3 regions of the Blastochloris viridis genome follow, and region 2 is predicted to be linked to each of the others. Evidence: predicted binding sites of a transcription regulator. Region 2 holds the regulator's gene; each other region holds the start of a gene.
What was found. The regulator PhoB, encoded in region 2, activates phosphate uptake and scavenging genes when phosphate is short. The targets are predictions, from matches to a motif close to TGTCATNNANCTGTCAT.

Region 1 (7,543 bases), 1.5 Mb from region 2:
AGGCGAACGGCGAATTCACGATCAGGTCGGAGGTGAAGATGATGCGATAGTCGTCATACTTCGCCATGCCTTTGCGCTCCATGCGGCGCAGGCTGGACTCGTTGGCGTCGTTCCACCAGTTGGCGGCGGCATCCACCGTGCCCTGCTGCAACGCGATGACCGCGTTTTCGTGGCTGCCGGTGTAGACGACCTTGTCGAAGAACTTGTCGGGATCGATGCCCATCTTGTCGAGGGCAAAGCGCGGCACGTTGTTGCCGGAGGTCGAGTTGGGGTCGACCAGACCGAGGTTTTTTCCCTTCAGATCGTCGATCTTCTGGTAGGGCGAATCCTTGCGGACGTAGAACACCGAGTGATAGCCCTTGGTGCCGTCCTGGTTGACCTCGATGGCGAACGGCTCGGTCTTGACGCCGGTCATCGCGGCGCGGGCATAAGAGGCCGGGCCATAATACGCGATGTGGATGTTGCCGGCGCGCTGGCCTTCGATGATCGCGGCATAGTCGTTAGCGAGGCGCAGCGTCACCTTGGTGCCGAGCTCCTTCGACAGATACTCGGCGAACGGCGTCCAGCGGTTGGAGACGCCGGAGGCGTTCTCTTCCGGGATCAACGCGAAGACGAGTTCGGGGTATTTCGCCTTCCAATCCTGCGCAAGCGCAGCGTTGGCGCTGACGGCAAGCGCGGCGCCGGCAAGAATGAGCGAGCGTCGGTTCAACATCGTGGTCTCCTTGAGGGGGGCGGAACCGGGTCTTTACGCGGGAACAGCCAGCCCCGCCGGCACGTCGGCGGGAAGCTCGGCATCCATCACCTCGTCGGCTTCGAGGCCATAGAGGTCGCGGGCAACGTGGTCGGTCAGGCATTCGGGCGAGCCGTCGAACACCACCCGCCCGCCCGCCATGCCGACCAGGCGGTCGCAATAGCAGCGGGCGACGTCGAGCGAATGGAGGTTGCACAACACGGTGATGCCGTAGTGCTTGTTGATGCGCAAAAGCGCATCCATCACCGTTTTGGTGTTACGTGGGTCGAGCGAGGCGATCGGCTCGTCGGCGAGAATGATGCGCGGCTCCTGCACCAGCGCGCGGGCGATGGCGACACGCTGCTGCTGGCCGCCGGACAGGCTGTCGGCGCGCTGCGCCGCAATCTGAGCGATGTCGAACTGGTCGAGTGCGGACAGCGCGATTGCCTTCTCCTCGTGCGTCCACAGCTTGAGCATCGAGCGCCAGTTCGGCGTGCGCTGCAGCCGCCCCAGCAGCACGTTGGTGAGCACGTCGAGCCGGCCCACCAGATTGAACTGCTGGAAGATCATCGCGCAGTCGGCGCGCCAGCGATAAAGCCGGCGCCCGGACAGCCGCGTCACGTCGTTGCCATCGGCCAGGATACGCCCGGCGCTCGGCTCGGCGAGGCGGTTGATCATGCGCAGCAGCGTCGACTTGCCGGCGCCCGACCGTCCGATGATGCCGATGAAGCCGCCGGTCGAAATCTCCAGCGACACGTCGGCAACGGCGAACTTGTCGCCAAACCGTTTGGACACCCCGTCCAGAACCAGCACATCATCCTCCGCGGGAGGCGCCATCCGAACGCCGGCGAACGGGCAGGCGAATATCGGCGCAACCTTGCGGCAACCGGCCAGTCCGGCCTGAGGCGATCAGGCCGGCCGCTGACCGAGGCCGTTTCTTCACCGAGTCCTAGCCAGTCGGCACGACAGCGCGATGACGGCGCAACGGCGTGGGCAACGCCCGGCGAGGCGAAGCTTTGTCGGCAGCCGACCAGCCCATTGTCGTCGGTCGGTCACACGACCGTGGCAGGCATCTGATCGGGATCCGGGCAGTCGCCGCGCGGTCCTGCACGCCGTTCGCCGAGCGCCGCCGCGACGGCGGCATGCCCGGCGAGCCGACGGCCCTCCAGAGGCGAGACCTCCGATGACGCGCCCGTCCGACACCCCGCAGGTCGACCCGACCGCACAGATCCGCGACTGCCGGCTCGGCCACTACACCGCAGTCGGCGCCCGCACCAAATTGCTCGAGAGCACGCTCGGCGACTATTCCTACATCGTCAACGACGGCGAGGTCGCCTACACCACCGTCGGCAAGTTCTGCTCCATCGCCGCGATGGTGCGGATCAACCCCGGCAACCACCCGATGACGCGGGCGACCCAGTCGCATTTCACCTACCGCGCCTCGAGGTATTTCGCCGGCGAAGACGACGAGGCGTCCTTCTTCGAGTGGCGGCGCGGCTTTCCGGTCACCATCGGCCACGACGTCTGGATCGGCCACGGTGCCATCGTGCTGCCGGGCCGGACCGTCGGCACCGGCGCTGTGGTGGCGGCCGGTTGCGTGGTCACCAAGGACGTCGCCCCCTACACCATTGTGGTCGGCAACCCGGCGCGGCCGCTGCGCCGGCGGTTCTCCGAGACCCTCGCCGAGCGACTGGTGGCGCTCGGATGGTGGGAGTGGGATCACGCCCGCCTCCACGCCGCCCTGCCCGATTTCCGCGCACTGAGCGCCGAAGCGTTCCTCGACAAATACGAAGCCGCTGCTTACATCCCGGCCGAATGACCACACGTTACGCGCTTTATTTCGCCCCGCTCCACGACCGCGCCTTGTGGTCGTTCGGCTGCACCACCATCGGCTGGGACGCCGAAGCCGCTGCGGCTTTTCCGCCGCAACCGCCGACCTCCGCACTCGCCGCGGGCTGGGCCGAGGCGACCGCCGAGCCGCGCCGCTACGGCTTCCATGCCACGCTGAAGGCGCCGTTCGCGCTGGCTGAAGGCACGAGCATCGACGACCTGCTCGAGGCGGCGGCGACCTTCGCCGCCGCGCCGCGCGCCATTCCCGAGGTGCGCCTTGAGACGCGCGTCATCGCCGGCTTCGTGGCGCTGACACCGGCCGAGCCGAGCGAAGCGCTCGGCGCCCTCGCCGGCGACTGCGTGCGCACGTTCGACCGCTTCCGCGCCGCGCTGACGCCGGAGGATCGCGCCCGGCGCGCGCCGGAGCGGCTGTCGCCACGCCAACTCGGCTATCTCGACCGCTGGGGCTATCCGTTCGTGTTCGAGGAGTTCCGCTTCCACATGACGCTGACCGGCCGCCTGGCGCCCAAAGCCGCCGAGGCAGCGTGCCTCGCTCTCGCGAGCGCCCACGGTGCCGCCTGCGGCGAGGGGCCGGTCGAGATCTCCACCCTTGCGCTATTCGTACAATCCGCCCCCGACGCACGATTCCGCATCCTGTCGTCGTGGCCGTTGCGGAACGCGTGACCCGCCGCCGGCGGTTGGAACCTGAAACGCGGCAGCGGCGTTTGGTCCGGTTCGATCGCCGGGATCATGAGGTTGGATGCGATGACGAAGATCGATCGCCGCGCCGCGCTGACTGGATCGCTCACCCTCGCTGCCGCCGGCAGTCTCGCCGCGACCAAGGCACAAGGCCAGGCTGGAGCCGCACGCGAGGGAACCACCCTCGTCACGCCGGAGCCGCTATCGCAGGCACCCGGCTTCTACCGCTACAAGGTGGGCAGCCTCACCGTCACCGCGCTGCACGATGGCTTCTCCCTTCGTCCGCTCGACGCCTCGTTCGTACCCAACGCCGCGCTGGACGAGGTGACGCGGGCGCTGGCCGAGGCTTTCCTGCCGACCGACGCCGTCCCGCTCACCTTCACCGCGCTGCTGGTCGACACCGGCAGCCAGCGCATCCTGATCGACACTGGCACCGGCGGCCGGTTGGGCCCCACCAGCGGCCAGCTCGCCGCCAATCTGGCGGCAGCCGGCGTCGCGCCGGATTCGATCCAGACCGTGGTGATCAGCCATTTCCACGGCGATCACATCAACGGCCTCAAGACCGGGGACGGCGCGCTCGCCTTTGCCAAGGCCGAGGTGCTGGTGCCGCAGCCCGAGTGGGCCTACTGGATGGACGACGGCATGATGAGCCGCGCCCCCAAGCCGCTGGAGGGCAATTTCCGCAATGCCCGCCGCGTGTTCGGCGACATCGGCGAGCGGGTAAGGCGGTTCGAGTGGGGCCAGGAGATTGCCGGTGGCATCTCCGCCATCGACGCCCCCGGCCATACCCCCGGCCACACCGCTTTCCTGCTGTCCTCCGGGCGCGAGGAACTGCTGGTGCTGTCCGACACCGCCAACCATCCGGCGCTGTTCGTGCGCCATCCCGGATGGGCGGCGGTGTTCGACATGGATTGGGACACTGCGCGAATGACGCGCCGCAAGCTGCTCGACCGTGCCGCGGCCGAGCGGGTGCGCGTCGCCGGGTTCCATTTCCCGTTCCCGGCCAACGGCCACATCCTGCGCGAGGGCTCCGGCTACCGCTTCGTGCCGGTGCAGTGGTCGGCACAGGTGTGATCCCGCCATCAAGGCCGGGGCGTTTCGCCGTTTCCGGACACCGATTTGGCCGAAGCTGTTTCGGTGGATCGCGCCAAGACCTAGCGGAAACTTCCCATGCGGAAACATGGTGCCGGGCGGCATCGCTGATCTGCCGCCAGGCCGGCTTGCGTCCCGTCATCGGCATCCCATCTGGACGCCATGAGCACGACCCACCTGCATTGGACCGACACCTTCGACCCCGCCGATCCCTATGAGCGGGCTGCGCTGCAGCGGCTGTCGGTGCTGGCACAATTGCTCGACAGCGCGTTCGAGGTGCCCGGCACCAAGGTTCGGCTCGGGCTGGACGCCATGATCGGCCTCGTTCCCGGCATCGGCGACGCCATCTCGGCGGCGCTCGGCTCCTATCTGGTCTACGAGGCCCGTCAGCTTGGCGCGCCGAACCATCTGGTCGCCCGCATGGCCGGCAACGTGATGCTGGATTTCGCGCTCGGCGCAGTGCCCGTACTTGGCGACGCGGCCGATGTGCTGTTCCGCGCCAACAAGCGCAACATGGCGCTGCTGCAGCGCCACCTGGAGCGCAAGGCCCGCCGGCGCACCATCGACGGCACCGCCACCCGGCTGTAGCCGCCGCGCCGGCCCGCCATGGCCGCGGCCGGGCATAACGGTGGCAGAACCGTGGCCAAGCCTTGACAACACCTTAACGAAACTGCGAATTGGCCCTGTGCAGGTGGGCCGGTGCATCCGGCCCAGGGAACACGGTGAGGACGGCCGCGGAGCGGCTGGACGAATCCGAGGCTGCCCCCGCAACTGTGAGCGGTGAGCCAACCGTCGATACGCCACTGGAGGTCCAGCTCTGGGAAGGCGGCGGCAGGCGATGACCCGCGAGCCAGGAGACCGACCTGTGCGAGTCACCTTCCGGCGTGCGGGGCGCGCGGCCGGGGCGGTCTCTCCGCTCGGTGACAGTGGAACTGTCGCGGAGGGTCGGCCATGCGCCACGCCTTGAGCTTTGAACGATGCCAGCGCTGGGCGAAAGCCTGGGCCGCCGCGATTCCTGTCGATCTTCTGGCTCCCGGAGATGCGTCATGGCGGCGTCCGCCCGCTCGGCTTTGCATAGCTTTCTGCTTACGACCTCGTTGATCCCGCTCGTCGCACTGCCGGCGCTGGCGCAATCTGACAACGATCTGCCCGAACTCGTGGTCACCGCCAGCCAAGTGCCGGTGGAAGCCTCCAAGGTCGGGTCGGCGGTGACGGTGATTCGAGGCGACGAACTGCGTGCCAACGGCATCACCACGGTGCCCGACGCGCTGCGGCAGGTCGCCGGCGTCGCCGTCGGCACCACCGGCCCGCGCGGCGGCCTCACCGAGGTGCGCATGCGCGGCATGAAGCCGACCCACCTCATGGTGATGATCGACGGCGTGAAGGTGAACGGCGTCGACAACAACAGCTTCGACTTCGCCGGCTTCCTGGTCGACGACATCGAGCGCATCGAGGTGCTGCGCGGCCCGCAGTCCGGCGTGTGGGGCGCCGACGCCCAGGCCGGCGTGATTTCGGTGATCACCAAGAGCGGCCGCGGCCTGGCCAAGCCGGAACTCACCACGCGCGCCGAGATCGGCACCCGCAATTCGGGTGGCGCGGCCGCCTCGGCACGCGGCGCGGTCGGCCCGGTCTACGGCGCGCTGACGGTGTCGAACGAATCGACGCGCGGCTTCAACGTCTCGCGCTGGGGCTCGGAAACCGACGGCAGCCACGCCACCGTGGTGTCCGGCAAGGCCGGTGTCGACTTCAACGAGTATTTCAATCTCGAAGGCTCGGTCCACTGGATGGACCGTGCGACCAAGACCGACAATAGCGACTATGCCACCATCGGCTACCTGCCGGACTGGACGCCCATTCCGGCCAATCCGGCGACCTATGGCCGCGTGGTCGACAAGGCCGACACCTCGGCCTACGACAATTTGTCGGCGAGCGCGGTCGGCACGCTGAAGCTGTGGGATGGCCGCTGGACCCAGACCTTCGGCATCAAGTCCTTCGAGCACAATCTGGATTCGCGCTCGCCGGAGTGGGGCAACTATTTCTACAACGGCCAGCGCACCACGCTCGACACCAAGGGCGCACTGAAGTTCGAAACACCTTGGCTGGCCGGCGCCCAGAATACCCTCGCCATCGGCGCCGATTACCAGGACGAGGACTATCGTCAATCGGGCCCCTATGTCGATCCGACCTGGACCGCCGGCCTGTCGCGGTCGCAGACCGGCCTGTTCGCTGAGTATCTGCTCGATCTGCCGACCGGGCTCGCGCTCTCGACGGCGGTGCGCCACGACGACTTCGAAGTGTTCGAGGATGCCGATACTTGGCGCGTGACGGCCTCGCAGACGTTTTCCACCGGCACCCGGCTGCATTCCTCGGTCGGCACCGGCGTCACCAAGCCGACCTTCCTGCAGCAGTTCGGCAGCATTCCCGGCACCTTCGTCGGCAATCCTGACCTCAAGCCCGAGCAGTCGACCGGCTGGGATACCGGCGTCGAACAGACCCTGATCGACGGCAAGCTGTTCTTCGACGTCACCTATTTCTGGATGGACCTCACCGACGAGATCCGCACCGTCACCCTCGGCAGCGGCCTCAAAAGCGCGGTCAATTCGCCGATGAGAACCGAGCGCCAGGGCGTCGAAGTCGCGCTCAAGGCCGAGCCCCTGCCGTGGTTGTCGCTGGAGGGCACCTACACCTACACCGACGCCGATGCCTACGACACCGCCCAGCAGACCGTGCTCGGCGCCACCCGCATTCCGATGCACGCCGCCTCCGGCCGCGCCACGGTGAAGTTCGCCGATGGCCGCGGGCGCGCAACTGTAGCGGTGGTGTTCAACGGCTCGATGATGGACACATACTATGGCCTCAACACCGAGCGGGTCGAACTCGGGTCCTACACCCTGGTCAACGCGTTGATATCGTATGACCTGACGCCGCAGACCACGATCTACCTGCGCGCTGACAACATGTTCGACGAGACATACGAGGAGGTCTACTCGTACCTGTCGCCCGGCGCGGTGGTCTATGCCGGCCTCAAGGTCAAGCTCGGCGGCGAGGCCGAGCCGAAGGCGATCGCCGCCCGTTACTGACCGCTGCAGTCCTGCCGCCGCCCGGCGCGGCGGCAGGAACGCAGGACTGCCAGCTGCGCTTTTCGGGCTCCGCCGACCCGATCGAGCCGGCCAGCCGCTCAACGGACGGTCG
Region 2 (7,543 bases):
ACGGAGGCGACCTCGGCCACGCCGTCCGCTTTGGCCGCGGCGTAGCGGACGTGCCAATCCTGGAGCGAGCGCAGCTCGGCCAGCGTCAAATCCTTGGCGAGCAGCGCGTACTGGTAGACCCAGCCGACGCCGGTGGCGTCCGGCCCCAGCGTCGGCGTCACCCCGGCCGGCAGCCGCGCGGCGGCGGCGTTGAGGGATTCCAGCACCCGCGAGCGCGCCCAATAGATGTCGGTGCCGTCGGCGAAGATGACGTAGACAAACGACACGCCGAAGAACGAAAAGCCGCGCACCACCTTCGACTTCGGCACCGTCAGCATGGCGGTGGTGAGCGGGTAGGTGACCTGATCCTCCACCACCTGCGGTGCCTGGCCGGGAACGTCGGTCAGCACGATCACCTGGGTGTCGGACAGGTCGGGCAACGCGTCGAGCGGCAGGTGGCGCAGCGAATAGCTTCCGGCCGCGACCGCCATGGCGGTGGCGATCAGGATCAGCACCAAGTTGCGCGCCGACCACGCGATCAGGCGGGCGATCATCGCGCATCCCCCGCGGTGAGCCCGCGCAGCGCGCTGGTCAGGTTGCTCTCGGCGTCGATCAGGAAGGTCGCCTTCACCACCAGCCAGTCGCCGTCGTCGATGCCGTCACGGATTTCGACATAGCCGTTGCCGCGGCGCCCCAGCACCACGCTTTTGGGCTCGAACCGGCCCTCGCCGCGGTCGACGATCACGGTCTGGCGGGTGCCGGAATCGATCACCGCGCTGTCCGGCACCGTCAGCACCGCCTCGCCGGTGCCGCTGTCGATCTCGACCTCGGCGTACATGTCCGGCTTCAGGACGAGGTCGGGATTGTCGAGCTCGATGCGCACCCGCGCGGTGCGGGTCTCCTTGTTGATCTGCGGATAGATCAGCGCGACTTTGCCGGTGAAGGCGTGGTCCGGGTCGCCGCGCGGCCGCACCCGCGCGGTCTGGCCGAGCGCCACCGCCGGCAGGTCGGTTTCGGACATGTCGGCCAGCACCCACACCTTGGCGAGGTCGGCAAGGCGGAACAACACCTCGCCGGCCGGGGCCTTCATGCCCTCGACCGCGCTCCGCGTCAGCACCACGCCGTCGCGCGGCGCCGGCCAGTCGAGACTGAGCGCGACCTGCCGGGTGCGCTCGAGCGCGGCGATGTAGCTTGCCGGCACCGCGAGGTTTTCCAGCCGCTGGCGGGCGCCCTTCGCTCCCGTCGGGCCGTAGGCGGCGGCGCTGCCCGCTAGCACCGAGGCGTACTGAGCGGCGTCGGTGGCAAGCGCGGGGCCGTAGACCCGCATCAGCGGCTGGCCCTGGCGCACGGTGTCGCCGGTGGTGACGTTGGCGACGCTCTCGATCCAGGCATCGAAGCGCAGTGACACCACGCTCGCGCGCCGCTCGTCGACGGCAACGACGCCCGCCGCCCGCACAACGCGGCCGAGCCGGCGCCGCTCGGCCGGCGCCGACTGCACCCCCAGCTTCTGGATCTTCGCCGCGGTGAGGCGGACCGAGCCGTCGTCAGCCTCGCCGTCGTAGACGGGGACGTAGTCCATCCCCATCTGGTCCTTCTTCGGCACCTTCGAGGTGTCCGGCAGCCCCATCGGGTTGCGGTAGTAGAGGATTTTTCGCGGGCCGCCGGCCACGGCGGCAGCCGGAGGATCGTCGAACGAGACGTCCTCGCCGGCCCGCACCGGCAGATAGGCGCGGTGGTCGTCGGTGTGCTGCGGCGCGGCGGCGTAGCGCGGCTGGTCGGGGTGGCGCCAATACAGCACGGGCCCGCTCGCCGGCTGGGACGTGGCGGGCTGGGAGGGCGCCGCGCCGCGCTGACCGACAAGGTAGCCTCCCCCCGCCGCGGCGATCGCGGCGAGGGTGGCGACGACGATGGCCTGCCTCATGGCAGGGCCTTGACGATCAGCCGGCTCTGCAAGGTGCCGTCCTCGCCCTGCAGCTTGGCGGCGACCGAGAGCTGCCAGCGCCCGGCCATGGTGAGGTCGGTCCTGAAGCGGTAGACGCCTGGCTCGGTGGCCGGCAGCGGCTCCAGCGGCGCGGTCATCCCCGCCATGTTGTCCGGCGCCATGTCGAGCCGTTTGGAGAAGATCACGGCGTCCGGCACCGGCTTGCCGGTCGGCTTGTGCACCACGCGCAGCGCGACGATGGCCTCGCCGGTCTTGAGCTGAGGCTCGACCAGCTGGAACTCATAGTCCTTGATGTCGGCGCGGGCGGCGGTGGCGAACGAAACCGAGGCGAGCGCCAGGGCGAGCGCGGTGGCGCGCCCGAAATTTGAGGCGAACATGGAAATCTCCGAGATGTGAGGAAACGTCATCCGTGCCCGCGGCCGCTCGGCACGCGGGACGGCTCGCGGCCAAGTGGCCGCGCAACGCGTCGCTCAGGCTCGGGGAATCTTCGGCAGCGGCGAGGGGATGTGGCCGTCGCCGGCGCGCTCCAGCACAAGCCGCAGCACCGTGCCGGCGGTGACCGGCGCACCGATGCCGGCCGCGCCGGTCGGCAGCGCGGGCACGGTGACAATGCAGCACGCCATCAGCGGGCAGGCCGGCATTCGATGGCCCGCCGGCGGCGCGGCATTGCCGCCGCCGTCATCGCCCGCCATCGCCATCGCCGCACCGTGGCACGGCGCAGCGTCGGGTGCGGCAAGGTCGGCCGTGGCGAGGTCGGCGCTGGCGGCTGGCGTCAGGCTGTCAAGGCCGGTCGCGATCCGGCTTGCCGCCATCGGCGACGGCACCATCGCGCCCGCGATCAGCGCGATCGCGAGGCAAAACGTCAGGATCTGGTGCAGCCATCGCGCCATCGAGTTGCTTCTGCCACAGGCCGGCGCGGTCACGCCATTGGAGCGGTTCCGGATCAGCCTATACCAACGGCCCCGGATGCTGACGCATGGGGCCGTTGAAGTTCGCAGATTTTCGTTCCCGAAATCAATGATTTCACGAAAATCTGCGATCGGAACCAACGGCGGCGGCCGCCGGTATTACCGGAGCCGATTTGTCGCACCGAACCCGCCGCGGCTGCCAATCACGTCGTCGTCAGCGGCCCGGCGGTGGCGAAGGTCACGCGCTGCGGGCGAACAGCTCGTTGAAGGAATAGCCGGCGCCGCGCACGGTGCGGATCGGGTCGGGCTCGCGGCCGCGGTTGATCGACTTGCGCAGGCGGCCGACGTGGACGTCCACCGTGCGCTCGTCGATATAGACGTCGTGGCCCCACACCCCGTCGAGCAGCTGCTCGCGGGTGAAGACGCGGCCGGGCGACTGCATCAGGAATTCGAGCAGGCGGAACTCGGTCGGGCCCAGGTGGATCTCGCGGCCGGCGCGGTGGACGCGGCGGGTTTCGCGGTCGAGCTCGAGGTCGCCGAACCGGAGCAGCATGGCGACGTGCTCGGGCTTGGCGCGGCGCAGCAGCGCGCGGATGCGCGCGAGCAGTTCCGGCACCGAGAACGGCTTGGCGACATAATCGTCGGCTCCGGTGGCGAGCCCGCGCACCCGCTCCGATTCCTCGCCGCGGGCGGTCAGCATGATCACCGGCAGCCGCTGGGTTTCCGGCCGCGCCCGCAGGCGCCGGCACAGCTCGATGCCGGACAGGCCCGGCAGCATCCAGTCGAGCAACACCAGGTCGGGCAGGCGCTCGCGCAGCCGGGTCTCGGCCTCGTCGCCGCGGCCGACGGCGTCGACGTCGTAGCCCTCGGCTTCGAGGTTGTAGCGCAGGAGGAGGGTCAGGGGCTCCTCATCCTCGACGATGAGAATCTTGGTGCTCATCGCGCGCGGTCCGGTGGTGGTGTGTTCGAAGCTCACGAGTCTGCCGCCGCGTGCAAGGGGGAGATGGCAGTGGTGTCGATCTTCGGGCGCTCGCCCGGCAGCGCTTCACCGGTGACGAGGTAGTAGGCGGTCTCGGCGATGTTGGTGGCGTGGTCGCCGATGCGCTCGATGTTCTTGGCGCAGAACAACAGGTGGGTGCAGAAGGTGATGTTGCGCGGGTCTTCCATCATGTAGGTCAGAAGCTCGCGGAACAGCGAGGTGTAGAGGGCGTCGACCTCGTCGTCGCGCTTCCACACCTCCAGCGACAGCTCGACGCTGCGCTGGGCGTAGGCGTCCAGCACGTCCTTCAGCTGCGCCAGCACCAGGGTCGACAAATTGACGGCGCCGAACACCACCTTGAGCGGCGGGTATTCGCCGTTCATCGCCACCACGCGCTTGGCGATGTTCTTGGCGAGGTCGCCGATGCGCTCGATGTCGCTGGCGAGCCGCATCGCGGCGACAATCTCGCGCAGGTCCGAGGCCACCGGCTGACGCTTGGTGATGGTGAGCACCGCCTTGTCCTCGACCTCGCGCTGCAGCAGGTCGAGCCGGCGGTCGGCGACGATGGCGGTCTGGGCCAGGATGAGATCGCGCTTGAGCAGAGCCTGCATCGCCTCGCTCAGCATCTTTTCGGCGAGCCCGCCCATCTCGGCGATGCGCTGGCGCAGCTCGACCAGATCGGTGTCGTATGAGCGCACGGTATGTTCCGTCATGAATTCCTCCGCGCGGTTCAACCGAACCGGCCGGTGATGTAGTCGAGGGTGCGGCGGTCCTTGGGGTTGGTGAAGATGACGTCGGTATGGCCGTCCTCGACCAGCACGCCGAGATGGAAGAAGGCCGTCCGCTGCGACACCCGCGCCGCCTGCTGCATGGAGTGGGTGACGATGATGATGGTGTAGTTCTCGCGCAGCTCGTCGATCAATTCCTCGATCTTGGCGGTTGCGATCGGGTCGAGCGCCGAGCACGGCTCGTCCATCAAGATCACCTCCGGCGACACCGCGATGGCGCGGGCGATGCACAGGCGCTGCTGCTGGCCGCCGGACAGCCCGGTGCCGGGGTCGTCGAGCCGGTCCTTGACCTCCTCGAACAGCCCGGCCTTCTGCAGGCTGGAGATCACGACCTCCTCAAGGTCGGCCTTGCTGCGGGCGAGGCCGTGGATGCGCGGGCCGTAGGCGACGTTCTCGAACACCGATTTCGGGAACGGGTTGGGCTTTTGGAACACCATGCCGACCTGGGCGCGCAGCTGCACCACGTCGAGCGAGGAATCGTAGATGTCCTGGCCGTCGATGGTGATGTGGCCGGCGACGCGGCAGTTGGCGATGGTGTCGTTCATCCGGTTGATGCAGCGCAGGAAGGTCGATTTGCCGCAGCCGGACGGGCCGATGAAGGAGGTCACCGCGCGGGCGGCGATCTCGATCGACACCTCCTTCAGCGCTTGCTTGTCGCCGTAATAGACGTTCACGCCCTTGGCGACGACCTTGGCCGGGCGGTCGAGATGAGGCTGCGCCGTTCCGGAAGCGGCCGTTTCAAAGTTCGGCATCGTGGTCATCAATATACTCCGAAAGGATTCATGCTGCTGTCCGGCATGCCGCCTGTCACCAGCGGCGCTCGAAGCGCTTGCGCAGCACGATGGCGAAAGCGTTCATGCAGATCAGGAACGCCAGCAGCAGGATGATCGCGGCGGCGGTCTTCTGCTGGAAGGCGAGTTCGGGGAAGTCGGCCCACATGAAGATCTGGACCGGCAGCAAGGTGGCGGCGTCGGTGAAGCCCTTGGGCAGGTCGACCACGAACGCCACCATGCCGATCATCAGCAGCGGCGCGGTTTCGCCGAGGGCGTGAGCCATGCCGAGGATGGTGCCGGTCAGGATGCCCGGCATCGCCAGCGGCAGCACGTGGTGAAACACCGCCTGCTGGTGCGAGGCGCCGACCCCGAGCGCGGCCTCCTTGATCGAGGGCGGCACCGCGCGGATGGCGGCGCGCGAGGCGATGATGATGATCGGCAGCGTCATCAGCGCCAGCACCAGGCCGCCGACCAGCGGGGCCGAGCGCGGCATGTCGAAGAAGTTGAGAAACACCGCAAGGCCGAGCAGGCCATAGATGATCGAGGGCACCGCGGCGAGATTGTTGATGTTGACCTCGACCAGCTCGGTGAAGCGGTTTTTAGGCGCGAACTCCTCCAGGTACACCGCGGCGGCGACGCCGACCGGGAACGCCAGCCCCAGCGTGACCGCCAGCGTCAGGATGGAGCCGACGATCGCGACCCAGACGCCGGCCATCTCCGGCTCGCGGCTGGCGCCGCCGGTGAAGAACTCGCGCGAGATGCGCTGCTCGATCATGCCGCGTTCCTTGAGGAGTTCGAGGAACACGATCTCGCGGTCGCCGATGCGGCGGCTGGCCTCCGGCACCGCGAAGCGCATGATCTGCCATTCGCCGGGACCGGCGACGGCGTCCGAGGTCAGGGGCACGATCACCTGGCCCTCGGCCGTGGCGCTGGACAGCGCGGTGAGCTTGATCACGCCGCCATGGATGCGGACGAAATAGCTCGGGATCGAGCGCTCCAGCGCTTCGCGCTCGTCGGCGGCGGCGGCGCGGGCCTCCAGCGCCTCGGCACGGGTGCGCAGTTCGGCGGCGTCGTGGCGGGTGGAATCGAGCGCGCGGCTCTCGGTCTGGATGCGCGCCTCGTTGGCGGGCGAAGTCGGGCGGCTGCGCAGCTGGGCGATGTCGCGCTCCAGATGCACCACCACGCGCTCCTTGCCGGCGAGGTCGGCCCGCGCCCGATCGGCCGCCGCGCGCAGCTCGGCCTTCACCTCGGTCACCACCGCCTCGAAATTGTTGATGGTGGAGGACAGCTGCACCGTGCCGGTGGTGCCGGAGACGCCGATCTCGCCGAGGCCGGGCCGCGTCTCGACCGGGGTCATCAGGCCCTTGAAGAACATGTCGGCGACGTCGTCGACCGGCACGAACACCCGATGGCGGGTGCCGATCCAGTCCGGATTGTCCAGCACCTGCTGGCGCAGCAGCACCGGGGCGCCGGTCGACAGCACCGACTGCAGCGCGCGGCGGTCCGGCCGGCCGGTCACGCCCGGGAACTCGGCATAGAGCGCCTCGCGCACCAGCGCGTCGTAGTCGGCATTGCCGATCGCGCGCGGATCGCGGCTGCCGTCCGGGTCGATCTTGTCCTTGCGAAGATCGACCTCCAGCGCGGCGTAGTTCTGGAAGAACGCCGGCACGCCCTGCATGAAGATGGTGGCGAGGAACACCGCCAGGAAGGTGACGGCGAACAGGATCGCCGTCAGTCCGTAGGCCTTGAAGCGGGCCTCGGCGCGGTAGCGCTTCTTCAGGCGGGCCTTGGCAGCCGCGGTCTGGTGGACCTCGGGGGTGATGGTTGGAGTGCCCGTCCCGGGCAGCGCGACGTCACTCATATTGTTCCCGATAACGGTTGACCACGCGCAGCGCGATCATGTTGAGGACGAGGGTGATGAGGAACAAGGCGAGGCCGAGCGCGAACGCCGCCAGCGTCTTGGGACTGTCGAACTCCTGGTCGCCGGTCAGAAGCGTGCCGATCTGAACAGTGACGGTGGTGACCGCTTCCAGCGGGTTGAGCGTGAGGTTGGCGGCAAGGCCGGCGGCCATGATCACGATCATGGTCTCGCCGATGGCGCGGCTCACCGCCAGGATCAGCGAGGACACGATGCCCGGCAGCGCCGCCGGCAGCACCACCTTGCGGATGGTCTC
Region 3 (7,543 bases), 1.3 Mb from region 2:
GCCGAGGGCGAACCCGGCCGTCGACGCGGATCACCCACTCGGCGCGCGCCTGCTCCACCGCCTTGAAGGCCGGGCTGTCGGGATCGGCCACCACCTGCGTGATGCCGTAGTGGTCGCGCAGATCGATGAACAGGACGCCACCATGGTCGCGGATACGATGGCACCAGCCCGAAAGCCGGACGGTCTGGCCGATGTCGGAGGCGCGCAGCGCGCCACAAGTGTGGGAGCGATAGCGATGCATGGGAAATCCGTTTACGGAGCGGGGGGTAGAGCACATGCAGGGGCTGCCTTGTCAAGGCACTGACTCCAAGCCGGCTCGCGACTCCGCTATAGAAACGCCATGAATTTGATTTCGACCACCCGGGACCTCGCCGACGTCTGCGCACGGCTTGCCACACATCCGTTCGTTGCCGTCGATACCGAATTTCTCCGCGAGACCACGTTCTGGCCCAAGCTCTGCGTCGTGCAGCTTGCCGGCCCAGACGAGGCCGTCGTGGTTGACACCTTGGCCGATGGCATTGATCTATCTAGCTTTTTCGAGCTGATGGCCAATGAATCGATCGTCAAGGTGTTCCACGCCGGCCGCCAGGACATCGAGATCATCTGGCACCGCGCCAAGATGATTCCCCACCCGGTGTTCGACACCCAGATCGCCGCCATGGTGCTCGGCCACGGCGATTCGGTGTCCTACGACCAGTTGGTCCAGCGCCTGACCGGCCACGTCATCGACAAGTCCTCGCGCTTCACCGACTGGTCGCGCCGGCCGTTGAGCCCGGCGCAGATCACCTATGCCGAGGCCGACGTCACCCACCTCCGCGACGTCTATCAGCGCCTGCTGCGCGACCTGGAAAAGCGCGGCCGCAGCGACTGGGTGGCCGAGGAGATGGCGGTGCTGACCTCGCCGGACACCTACCGCCAGGACCCGGTCGACGCCTGGCACCGGCTGAAGACGCGGGTACGCAAGCCGCGCGAGCTCGGCGTCCTGATCGAGGTCGCCGAGTGGCGCGACCGCGAGGCGCAGTCGCGCGACGTGCCGCGCTCGCGGGTGATGAAGGACGAGGTGATCGGCGAGATCGCCATCCAGCAGCCGGTCACGCCGGAGGCGCTCGGCCAGCTGCGCTCGCTGCCCAAGGGGTTCGAGCGCTCGGCCTGGGGCCTGGCCATCCTGGAGACGGTGAAGCGCGGCCTCGCCCGCGACCCCAAGACGCTGCCGCGCATCGAGCGCGACCGGACGCCGAGCAACGGCGCCCAGGCCACGGTGGAACTGCTCAAGGTGCTGCTGCGCATGACCGCCGAGCGCCACGCCGTCGCGGCGAAGGTGATCGCGACGGTGGACGACCTCGAACATATCGCCTCGGACGACGAGGCCGACGTCGCCGCCCTGCGCGGCTGGCGGCGCGAGCTGTTCGGCGACAAGGCGCTCGCCCTCAAGCACGGCCGCCTCGCCTTGGCGATCGACCGCGGCCGCGTGGTGACGGTGGACAAGCCGGACAACGGCGGAGCGAGTGAGGCGGGCTCTCCGCCGACGCCTGCCGACCCATAAGAACTCGTCATCCCGGACGGCGCGGCGCCGAGCCGGGATGACGAGCAGAAAAAGGCGTTGGTCGTGCGAACGGTCCCGGCTCGCGCGCCGGATGCGATGCATCCAGGCGCTTGGCCGGGACGACGAGAGACGAGCCATAAATCCCAGCTGCGTCTTATTTCGCCCGACGCGGCAATTGAGCCCTACCCCGCCGCGATCACTGGCTCGCGGCCGATCAGCTTGGCCAGGGTGCGCACCCGGCCCAGCAGCCGGTCACCGGCAAGGTCGGCGAGTTCGCCGTCGAGCCGCAGCACCAGCTTGCCATGCACCACCTCCAGCGGCGCCCGCGGCAGCACGTCCGGCATCGCCGCCGATACCAGATAGGCCACCCGCATCGAGGCGCCGAGGATACGGGCGTGGTCGAGCGCCTGCGGCGAGGCCAGCTCGCGCAATTGCGGCGACAGCCCGTCCTCCGACAGCCCGGCGTGGCGGAAATAGACCGCCAGCGCCAGGAACGCCCGCGCGGTGTGGTCGATGCCGACGAAGGCGGCATGGGCGATGATGTTGAGCGATTGCTCGCCGCGATAATCGGGGTGGGCGCGCCAACCGATGTCGGCGAGCAGGCACGCCGCCCGTCGTAGCCGGGTCTCCTCGGCGGTCTCCTCGAAGCCGGTCGAGGCCATGAAGCGGTCCGACCACGCCGCGAGGTCGCGGCCGTGGCGCGGCGAGCGCGAGCGCAGCTGGTTGAGGTCCTCCGCCGCGGCCAGCAGCGGGTCGAGCCGCTGCTCCTCCTCCGGCAGCAGCGAGAACAGCAGCCCCTCGCGCACGCCGAGCGCGGAGACCATCACCTCGTACGGCTTGCCGAGCCGCAGAATGTGCTCCAGCACCACCGCGCCGTAGGGCAGCAGCGCGCGCCGCGCGTCCGACACCGCCTCGATCTTCGACAACGTCGAGGGATCGGCGCGCTGCAGCAGCCGGCAGAACTCCACCATCGCGCGGGTGGGAAGGGTGTAGCCGTGCATGACGTGCAGTGGATAGCCGCGCTGCTCCATGTGCAGCTTGGCCAGCGCCCGCCAGGTGCCGCCGACGGCGTAGAAGGTGCGGCCGGCCAGCTCGTCGAGCTGGGGAACGCCGGCCAGCGCCTCGCGCACGATCTTCTCCGCCTTCTTGACCGAGCGGCCCGAGATGTCCTGCAACGCGAGGCCGCCGAGCGGCAAGGTGACGCCGGCGCCGACGCGGTGGCCGTCGATGTCGGCGAGTTCCAGCGAGCCGCCGCCGAGGTCGCCCACCACCCCGCTCGGCCGGTAGGTGCCGGAGATGACGCCGAGCGCGGCCAGCTTGGCTTCGCGCTTGCCGGACAGCAGCTCGACGTCGACGCGGCAGATGTCGCGGGCGCGGTCGATGAACTCCGGCCCGTTGGCGGCATCGCGCGCCGCAGCGGTGGCCAGCACATGCACCCGGTCGGCCCGCAGCGTGTCGCACAGCGCGCGGAACCGCTTCAGCGCCGCCAACGCCTTGTCTACCGCATCGACGTCGAGCCGGCCGGTGGTGGCGACGTTGCGGCCGAGGCCGCACAGCACCTTTTCGTTGAACACCGGGGTCGGCGAGCGCGAAACCGCCTCGTAGACCACCAGCCGCACCGAGTTGGAGCCGATGTCGATCACCGCGATCGGCGGCCCCATCGACAGCCGGCCGCGGGCGATTTCGGAGGCTGCTGCCAATTTAGGCACGGGAGATTCGGCGCGTGAGGGTGCGCGGAGCGGTTGCTTCGAGGGACTTTCCACGGCCGGACAGACTCGGGTTGGTCATGAAGTAGCGATGGGCGTTGAACGGCTCCTCGTCGGCCGGGCGGATGATGCGTTCGGAGCTTCCATTGGGCAAGACCCGCCAGCTCTGCTCGTTGTCCATCAGGTTCGCCACCATGATCTGGTCGAGCACCTGCTCGTGCACGGTCGGGTTGAGGATCGGACACAGCGCCTCGACCCGGCGGTCGAGATTGCGCGGCATCATGTCGGCGGAGGAGATATAGACCGCCGCCTTCGGGTGCGGCAGGCCGTGGCCGTTGCCGAAGCAATAGATGCGGGAGTGCTCCAGGAAGCGGCCGATGATCGACTTCACCTGGATGTTGTCGGACAGGCCCGGCACGCCGGGGCGCAGGCAGCAGATGCCGCGCACCACCAGATCGACGGTGACGCCGGCCTGGCTGGCGGCATAGAGCGCGTCGATCACCTCGGGGTCGACCAGTGCGTTCATCTTGCCCCAGATCGCCGCCGGCCGGCCGGCCTTGGCATAGGCGGCCTCCTTGGCGATGTGATCGAGGATGGTCTTCTTCAGCGTCACCGGCGACACCGCCATGCGCTCCAGCTCCTGCGGCTCGGCATAGCCGGTGACGAAGTTGAAGATGCGGGCGACGTCGCGGGCGAACACCGGGTCGGCGGTGAAGAACGACAGGTCGGTGTAGATGCGCGCGGTGATCGGGTGATAGTTGCCGGTGCCGACGTGGCAGTAGGACGTCAGCGCCCCGCCCTCGCGCCGCACCACCAGCGACAATTTGGCGTGGGTCTTCAGCTCGATGAAGCCGAACACCACCTGCACGCCGGCGCGCTCCAGGTCGCGCGCCCAGCGGATGTTGGCCTCCTCGTCGAAGCGCGCCTTGAGCTCGACCAGCGCGGTGACCGACTTGCCGGCCTCCGCTGCCTCCGCCAGCGCCTTGACGATCGGGCTGTTGGCGGAGGTGCGGTAGAGCGTCTGCTTGATCGCCACCACGTTGGGGTCGGCGGCGGCCTGGTTGAGGAACTGCACCACCACGTCGAACGACTCATACGGATGGTGGACGATCAGGTCCTTCTTGCGGATGGCGGCGAAGCAATCACCGCCATGGTCGCGGATGCGCTCGGGAAAGCGCGGGTTGAACGGCGGGAACTTCAGCGCCGGCTTGTCCAGCGCCACGATCTGCGACAGGTCGGTGATGGCGAGCGCGCCGTCGACCAGGAAGGTCTCGCCGTCCTCGACGCCGAGCGCGCGCTGGATGAAGCTGCGCAGCGCCTTGGGGGTCGAGGCCTCCATCTCCAGCCGGATCACGGAACCGCGGCGGCGCTGCTTGAGCGCGGTTTCAAACAGGCGGACGAGGTCCTCGGCCTCCTCCTCCACTTCGAGGTCGCTGTCGCGGATCACCCGGAACGCGCCCTGGCCGTTGACCACGTAGCCCGGGAACAGCCGGCCGATGAACATGCCCATCACCGTCTCCAGCGCGATGAAGCGGGTGGAGCCGACGTCGCCGAAATCGGGCATCTTGATGAAGCGGTCGATCTTGTTGGGGGCGCGGATCAGCGCGGTCAGCGGCCGCGAGCCATCCGGGGCGCCCAGCTGCAGCGCCAGCGAGAAGCCGAGATTGGGGATGAACGGGAACGGGTGCGCCGGGTCGATCGCCAGCGGCGTCAGCACCGGAAAGACGTGGCGGAGGAAATAGTCCTCCAGCCAGCCGCGCTCGGCTTTGGTCACGCCGTCGCTCTCGACCAGGTTGACGCCGACCTGGCGCAGCTCCTGCCGAAGCTCGCGCCAGCGCTGCTGCTGCTCGGCCGACAGCCGGGCGACCTCAAGGCCGATGCGGTCGAGCTGCTCGCGCAGCGTCAGCCCGTCCGGGCTGTTGTCGGTGATGCCGGCCCGCTCCTGGCCCTTGAGGCCGGCGACGCGCACCATGAAGAACTCGTCGAGATTGTTGGCCGAGATCGACAGGAAGCGCAGCCGCTCCAGGATCGGGTGCTGGGCGTTCTCGCTCTCGGCCAGCACGCGGCAATTGAAGTCAAGCCACGACAGTTCGCGGTTGATGAAGCGCTCCGGCCGCTCCGACAGCGGCGTCTCCGCCTCGGGCTGCGGCTCCGCCGCCGGCTGGACGCTCGCCGTCGCCACCTCGGGCTGCGTCTCGACGGCGGGGGCACGGGCGCGGGCGTTCTTGGCCATGTGGCTTCTCCAGAGCGGGGTTCGGAGCGTTCAGTATTACCGAGCGATGACAAATTCGCGAAAGCGTCGGCCGTAATATGGGGGCGGCCTGCCCGCTTCGCGATGCCGCAGCGCCCATTCTGCCGGAACCACATGACGCGGTTTGCCGAGGATCGCGTCGCGGTGCCAGATACGATTTGGCCGAAAACCCTTGTTCGGAAAGGAGATTTTCGGCCCGCGGGTCGGCCCGGCCGCGGCCACAATACGGAGCTGCAGGCGATCTGCCGACGTCCGTATCAACCCGGCGGCCGACCGCGCCGGACGATGGCCCGTCGGGGTCAGCGCTCGAGCGAAACCTGCGGCAGCAGCTGCGCCGCCAGCGCCCGCGTCACCGGCCGCCGCAACGCTAGCGCCGCGGAATCGAGGTCGGCCACCGTGCGGGCCAGCGCCGCCGCCGAGCGCTCGATGCGCGTTACCAGATACTTGACCATGGCGGGATCGGCGTCGACGCCGCGGTCGGCGAACAGCTTGAACGCCATCGCCTGCAGCAGGTCGTCGTCGGCCGGGGCGATCGCCGCCACCGGCAGCGCCCGCAGCCGCGACACCAGGTCCGGCAGGCCGAACCCGGCGGCCGGCGCCTCCCGCGCCGTGATCAGCAGCCACGCCCGCTGCTCACGCACCAGGTTGAGCAGGTGGAACAGCACCGTCTCGGTCACCCCGGCGGGGTCGAGATCCTCCACCACCAGCGCGCCGGAGGCCAGAAGGTCGGCAAGGTCGGCCTCGTGCAGCGCCTCGGCCAGCACCCGCTTCGCCGCGGCGCGGGCGGCCCAAATCGCGGCGAGATGGCTCTTGCCGGTGCCCTCCGGCCCGACCACCACCACCGCGCGGTCCGGCCAGTCCGGCCAGCGCTCGACCACCGCCAGCGCGGCGGCGTTGCAGGGCGCGGCGACGAAATCCTCGCGGGCGAGGCTCGGCGGCTGGCCGAAATCGAGCACGAGCTGGTGCGGCATCATCGCGGGCATGGCTTGGGATCAGGCGTCCGTGCCGTCGCTGGCATCGACCGTGCGCGACAGGCCGGTGTAGAACGGGCTGGCCAGATAGCGCCTGAGCGCGAACCGCGTCAGCACCCCGATGGCGGCGGCCAGCGGCACCGCCAGCAACAGGCCGACGAAGCCGAACAGATAGCCGAACGCGAACAGCGCGAACATCAGCCAGACCGGGTGCAGGCCGACGCTCCGGCCGACCAGCTTGGGCGCCAGGATATAGCCCTCCAGGATCTGGCCGACCGCGAACACCGCCACCACCACTAAGATCAGGTGCCAGTCCGGCCAGAACTGCACGATCGCCACCCCGGTGGCGGTGAGCAGGCCGGTGAGCGAGCCGACATAGGGGATGAACGACAGCACGCCCGCCATCGAGCCGATCAGGAGGCCGAAGTTCAGGCCGACCGCGATCAGTGCGACGGCGTAGTAGAGCGCGAGGCTGAGGCAGACGCCGGCCTGCCCGCGCACGAAGCCGGCGATCGCCTGGTCCATTTCGTTGGCGAGCTCGCGGATGGTGTCGCGATACTTCACCGGCAGCCAGCTATCGATGGCGCGGATCATCCGCCCCCAGTCATAAAGCAGGTAGAATGCGACGATCGGCGTCACCACCACCAGCGACACCACCGAAACCAGCGCGGCGCCGCCCGACCACAACCCGCGCAGCGAGGCGACCAGCCACAGCGCGCCCTGGGTCGCCAGTTCCGACAGCGACTTCTGGATGTCGGGCAGGCGGTCGCCGAGGATCGGCGCCAGCCACTCGCGGTTCTGGTCGGTGAACAGCTGTTGCAGCGACATCATCAGGGCGGGCAGGCGCTCGATGAAGGCGGTGAGCTGGCTGGTGAGCAGCGGCCCGACCAGGATGACCACCAGCACGAAGGTGAGCAGGAACACCCCGACGATCAGCAGCGTCGACAACAGCCGCCCCAGCCCCACCCGCTCCAGGCGGTCGGCGACCGGATCGAGGAAATAGGCCAGCGCCATGCCGGCGACGAACGGCAGCAGCATGCCGCGCAGCAGCCAGACCAGCAGGATGACGGCG

Region 1: phnC (phosphonate ABC transporter ATP-binding protein) is a predicted target of PhoB. The motif match lies at 1,693-1,709, and genes of this name have one in related genera.
Region 3: BVIR_RS05260 (RNA degradosome polyphosphate kinase) is a predicted target of PhoB. The motif match lies at 5,518-5,534, and genes of this name have one in related genera.

What each region holds. Positions count from the first base shown of each region.
Region 1 is NZ_CP012946.1:1,392,766-1,400,308, reverse strand. Features, by position in the region: gene phnD (phosphonate ABC transporter substrate-binding protein) at 1-712, opposite strand, end outside; gene phnC (phosphonate ABC transporter ATP-binding protein) at 746-1,543, opposite strand; gene BVIR_RS06195 (DapH/DapD/GlmU-related protein) at 1,914-2,549, shown strand; gene BVIR_RS06190 (DUF1045 domain-containing protein) at 2,546-3,244, shown strand; gene BVIR_RS06185 (MBL fold metallo-hydrolase) at 3,326-4,333, shown strand; gene BVIR_RS06180 (DUF4112 domain-containing protein) at 4,514-4,939, shown strand; cobalamin riboswitch at 5,024-5,232, shown strand; gene BVIR_RS06175 (TonB-dependent receptor plug domain-containing protein) at 5,398-7,431, shown strand.
Region 2 is NZ_CP012946.1:3,624,268-3,631,810, reverse strand. Features, by position in the region: gene BVIR_RS15735 (efflux RND transporter permease subunit) at 1-533, opposite strand, end outside; gene BVIR_RS15730 (efflux RND transporter periplasmic adaptor subunit) at 530-1,900, opposite strand; gene BVIR_RS15725 (FixH family protein) at 1,897-2,298, opposite strand; gene BVIR_RS15720 (hypothetical protein) at 2,392-2,811, opposite strand; gene phoB (phosphate regulon transcriptional regulator PhoB) at 3,068-3,769, opposite strand; gene phoU (phosphate signaling complex protein PhoU) at 3,802-4,521, opposite strand; gene pstB (phosphate ABC transporter ATP-binding protein PstB) at 4,539-5,357, opposite strand; gene pstA (phosphate ABC transporter permease PstA) at 5,404-7,230, opposite strand; gene pstC (phosphate ABC transporter permease subunit PstC) at 7,223-7,543, opposite strand, start outside.
Region 3 is NZ_CP012946.1:1,177,953-1,185,495, reverse strand. Features, by position in the region: gene aspS (aspartate--tRNA ligase) at 1-241, opposite strand, end outside; gene rnd (ribonuclease D) at 341-1,543, shown strand; gene ppx (exopolyphosphatase) at 1,726-3,204, opposite strand; gene BVIR_RS05260 (RNA degradosome polyphosphate kinase) at 3,245-5,482, opposite strand; gene BVIR_RS05255 (HdaA/DnaA family protein) at 5,800-6,483, opposite strand; gene BVIR_RS05250 (AI-2E family transporter) at 6,493-7,543, opposite strand, start outside.